Regions from separate parts of the Chitinophaga sp. CC14 genome, predicted to be linked through region 2. Evidence: riboswitches for the same ligand, from Rfam matches in the RefSeq annotation. Region 2 holds a riboswitch; the other holds the start of a gene.
What was found. A riboswitch is a leader RNA that binds a small molecule or an ion and turns the genes downstream of it on or off. The one in region 2 is predicted to bind cobalamin.

Region 1 (2,412 bases), 180 kb from region 2:
TAAGGTATATTCTTAATCCAACATAGTGTTTATCATTCTTATATACCGAAATGTTATCAGGTAGTTAATACTTTTTTATTCACTTACCTCGTTCATTTCTACTTCAAGAATTTGAATTTGTGCCACAACCTGTGGCACAATTACCCTGGTCTTATCAACGACTCCTGATTTCAAAAATAAAAGAGAGGGTGTCTTAAAAGTAAATTTGAGGCACCCTCTCTTTATTTCATCCTCTACTCATGAAACACAGGCATGGCCGGGAAATACCATCCGTTGTAAGTGAGTGTTTTTTTCAGTGTAGCGGTAGTAGCGTCATACATCAGGACCCTGTTCACATCTCCGGTGAAAGAGCCATTCAATGTAGTCATTACCAGTTCATTTTTATCCTTGTTATACGCAGCACCGGCGCCATAGAAATATTGGCCTGAAGGCAGTGTGATAAAAGGAGATGCAAGCGATGCGGTGTTGCCAATGATATAGCGGTACAATTGGGTACCACCGGCAAAACCGTTGTTACGCACAATGTAAACAGCATTCTCTGTTGTAGAGGCAGTGATCGCCGCGTGGCGCCATGCTCCCCACGGAGATGGTACTGTGAAAGGCAGTTTCACGGCAGTGCGCACCAGTGTAGCGGGGTCTATGCGGATCAGGGAATCGGAGTTGGTGGCATATACGCCGCCATCTTTACCGGCAGCAAAGGCCAGGTTGGCTGCGCCGAATTTTTTTACTACAGCGTACGTGGTGCTGTTTAGAGCAACGATACCATCTGTTTGGGACAACACAAAAATATAGCTGCCGGCTTTTAACATATCACCGGTGTAACCGGCTACACCAGTTACTTTAGCGCCTACTGCAAGGGAAGGTAACGTAATGGGATATACGCCATCGCTTGCACTCAGCAGTCCACGGGTGGCATCCACACCAATAAAGGCATGACCATCATTACCTGGCAGGGTAGTGATACGGCCGGTTTCAGCCAGGCTGCCTGCATCTGTTACTACCAGTGGTCCGCCGGCTTTTACAACGATATACATTTTGCCGTTGAATACAGTGGCATACTGCAGGGTATTGGAAGGGCCGCCCAATGCGCCTGTGGGGTTTTCTGCATGGTAAATGTTGGGGACAAGACTGTCGCCGCTGTAGGAATAGAAATGCAGATCGCCGGTACCATGACCAAACCATCCTTCGTTAGCGATAAAGAATCCATTGCCGTATTTACCGGCGATTAATGATGCCGTAACGCCGCCGGTACCCGCTTCGTTGGTGCGTTGGCGTTCGAGGGGTTGTAAGGCATCATCTTTTTGACAGGAAGCAACAAACAGCACTAATGCTGCAGACAGAAAGGATAATAACTGTTTTTTCATATTTATTGTTTTGTTAAGAAAATACAACGCACTTTTCTCCGGGGTAAAAACCCCGGAAAAATGATCATAATACCGGTTATCCTCCGGCATCACGCCTAAGGCTAAACGAAAAAAATAACAGCGCATAAATGGCTGGCAGGCCTACATTCATGGCATTTCACCCGAAAGCGTTGAATGATCAATTACAAAAGGCAGGTCTTCTGGCTTACCTGCTTTTCCGGGACCTTCCCATCTGCCGGACAGGCAGACAGTGGTATGGAGTTCATCCGGAAAAACAATTTATCTGACGATAAATGCAGGATTACAGCTACGGGGATAGCTCCGGTTTTACACCGGATTCCCTTTTAATCCGCCGCGGGGCGGAACCAAATGCGGAGGCAAACCTACGGTAATTAGGTATAAATGCCAAAATGAAGTGGAGGAGGGTGTGGGCAATGGATGGATGGCTCCTTTGTGGCCCGTATGTTGGCCCCTTTGTGGCCCCAATAAAAAAAGCGTGATACAATTCAACATTGCATCACGCTTTCGTAAAAAGCACGTATATAAAACTTATCCTTTCATCTGCCACGCCTTTGTTTTCGTAAACGCCCTCAATCCCTGGTGCGATAACGTTGCGCCAAAACCTGAATGCTTTCTGCCTGCCCACGGTAGTCCTGCTGTAACCCGGTCGCAGCAATTCCAGTAGCCGGTGCCTGCATTTACCTGTGAAAGAATTTCCTGCGCACGTTCCCCGTTGGAAGAGTATACCGAAGCAGTGAGCCCGTACTCCGTATCGTTCATCAGTTCGATGGCTTCTTTATCACTGCTTACTTTCATGATGCCTATCACCGGACCAAAGCTTTCTTCCTGCATAATTTTCATGTTGTGATCCACATCTGTGAGGATGGTGGGCTCAAAGAAGTTGCCTTCATGTACAATGATATGGCCGCCAAGTTTCAGGGTGGCGCCTTTTGCACGCGCTTCCAGCACCTGGTTTTCGAGTACTTTTAGTTGTTCTTTCCTGGTGATGGCGCCAAAGTATACGCCGTCATCTGTGGGTAATCCCAGT
Region 2 (2,412 bases):
GTTAATGATGCTCTCAAAATAATCATGTATGTTAGCCATGAAAACGAGGAAGATGTTTTAAAAGAAAAAGGAATCATCCCATAGCGCACCAGGAACAATTCAGTATATTGTAAGAAAAAAAATGCGCCCTGTTATATTCAGCCTCCTACTAACCATCGTCAGCACCTCACTCTATGCCCAATCGCAGGAAGAAGCGGTGAAAGCCACTATTAACCAGTTGTTCACGGCCATGAATAATTCAGACAGCGCTGCGGTAGCCGCCTGTTTCACACCAGGGGCGATATTGCAGTCTGTAATGGAAAACAAAGCGGGCAAGGATACTGTCCTTACCACTCCTATCAGTGAATTTACGTCATTTATACGCAGACTGCCTGCAAATGCGGCCGACGAGCGTATCGTGTTTGGCAGCATCCTGATAGATGGCCGGCTGGCATCCGTATGGACGCCCTACCGCTTCTTTTTCAAAGGACAGTTCTCCCACTGCGGGGTGGACTCCTTTCAAATGGTGAAGCTCCCCGATGGATGGAAGATCCAGTATCTCATTGATACCAGGCGTAAAGATAATTGCGAGGAAGCAGCTGCCGCCGGGAGATGATATTACTCCCTCCATACTTCTCACATACTTCTCAGATACTTCTTGGATACTTAGGAGTCGTCTATGCATCGTATTCCCCATACAGTCCCTATACTGTCCCCATACTGTTCCCATACACTCACCATACACTCATGATACACTCCCCATACACTATCAATAAAAAGCGCCTGGCATAATCCGGCAAAAAGCGGCAAAAACGGCGGATTTGTTTCCCCACCAACCCAACATGGCATAATTTCGAAGAACTGGTGAATGCAGGTTTCCACATGATCAGTTCAGATACCGGCAAGCTGCCTGCCGTCCGGATATCTGTCCCATGTTTTGAATCGATCAAATAATAACCTACTTTTGCCCCGCTATGGTTCAGGTATGTCCATTCCGGATATGCCTGATTAAAAGGGAACTCGGGTGAAAATCCCGGACAGTCCCGCTGCTGTAAGTCTCATACAATGCTCAGGCATCGCCAATCAGACCACTGTTGAACGTTCAATGGGAAGGTCGCCTGAAGCAGAGATAAGTCAGAATACCTGCCATACGACTGATTTTTTAAGCTTTCGTGGAATGAAGCTTGGGAATAAATTCAATCTGCGGGTATCCCCCGTATCTTGTCTCTTTCCTGATTATTTTTCTTATTGCGAAAGCTGTTGATGGAACATTAACAAGCTTGGGAATGATGCGTTTCAAAACACCGGCGAAAGCCGCCGGGATGTTGCTGCTATTACTCTGCGGAGTAGTTGCTGCCTTTGCACAACAGGCCGACAGTGTAACATCCAAAGACCTCCGGGAGGTTTCCGTTACAGCGCCGCGCACTGCCAGGGAAGTAAGCCCCGGGCAGAAAATGCAGGCGAAAGAACTGGAGCGGCTGGGCAGTCACTCCGTGGCAGATGCAATCCGTTTTTTCGCCGGGTTGCAGGTAAAGGACTATGGCGGTATCGGCGGACTCAAAACCGTTGATATCCGCAGCATGGGCACTAACCAGGTAGGCGTATTTTATGATGGCATCCAACTGGGTAACGCCCAGAATGGCCAGGTAGACCTGGGCCGGTTTTCGCTGGATAATATGGAAGAAATTGCCCTGTACAACGGGCAGAAAAGTAACATATTCCAGCCCGCGAAAGACTTTGGATCAGCCGGCGCCATCTATCTCACTTCTCTCAAACCCAAATTTGCACCCGGAGAAAAAACACATCTCAGGGGCACCATAAAAACCGGTTCTTTTGGCCTGTTCAACCCATCCCTGCTGTGGCAGCAAAAGATCAGCAGCAAAGTTTCTGCCTCCTTCAGCACCGAATGGATCAATGCAACCGGCAGGTATAAATTTTCTTACCAGAAGCGCGATGAAAACGGGCACCTGGTATATGATACCAGCGCTTACCGGAAGAATGGCGATATCAATGCCGTGCGTGTGGAAGGTGGATTCAATGGCCTGCTGAATGGCGGCGAATGGAGCACCAAAGTGTATTATTACCAGTCGGAACGCGGGCTGCCAGGATTCATCGTCAACGGCGTATTCGGGCATGTGGACCGCCAATGGGATCAGAACATCTTTGTGCAATCCACCTTCCGGAAAGATATCACCAAACGTTACAGCATCCTGCTGAACGGAAAATACGCTTACGACTATACGCGCTTCCTGGCGCCGGATACCGCCCGGCTTTATATCGATAACCACTACCGCCAATATGAAATGTATTTCTCAATGGCGCACCAGTATGCCCTCACCAACTGGTGGACCATCGCGGCTTCCGGCGACTTTCAATGGAACCGCCTGGATGCCGATCTTACCAACTTCAGCTACCCTACCCGTTATACAACGC

Region 1: another riboswitch for cobalamin. It lies ahead of PV783_RS10205 (DUF5074 domain-containing protein); the one in region 2 lies ahead of PV783_RS10985 (TonB-dependent receptor).

What each region holds. Positions count from the first base shown of each region.
Region 1 is NZ_JARBFY010000003.1:65,528-67,939, forward strand. Features, by position in the region: gene PV783_RS10205 (DUF5074 domain-containing protein) at 234-1,364, opposite strand; cobalamin riboswitch at 1,537-1,749, opposite strand; gene PV783_RS10210 (aldehyde dehydrogenase family protein) at 1,914-2,412, opposite strand, start outside.
Region 2 is NZ_JARBFY010000003.1:249,073-251,484, reverse strand. Features, by position in the region: gene PV783_RS10995 (hypothetical protein) at 1-84, shown strand, start outside; gene PV783_RS10990 (nuclear transport factor 2 family protein) at 122-595, shown strand; cobalamin riboswitch at 938-1,145, shown strand; gene PV783_RS10985 (TonB-dependent receptor) at 1,266-2,412, shown strand, end outside.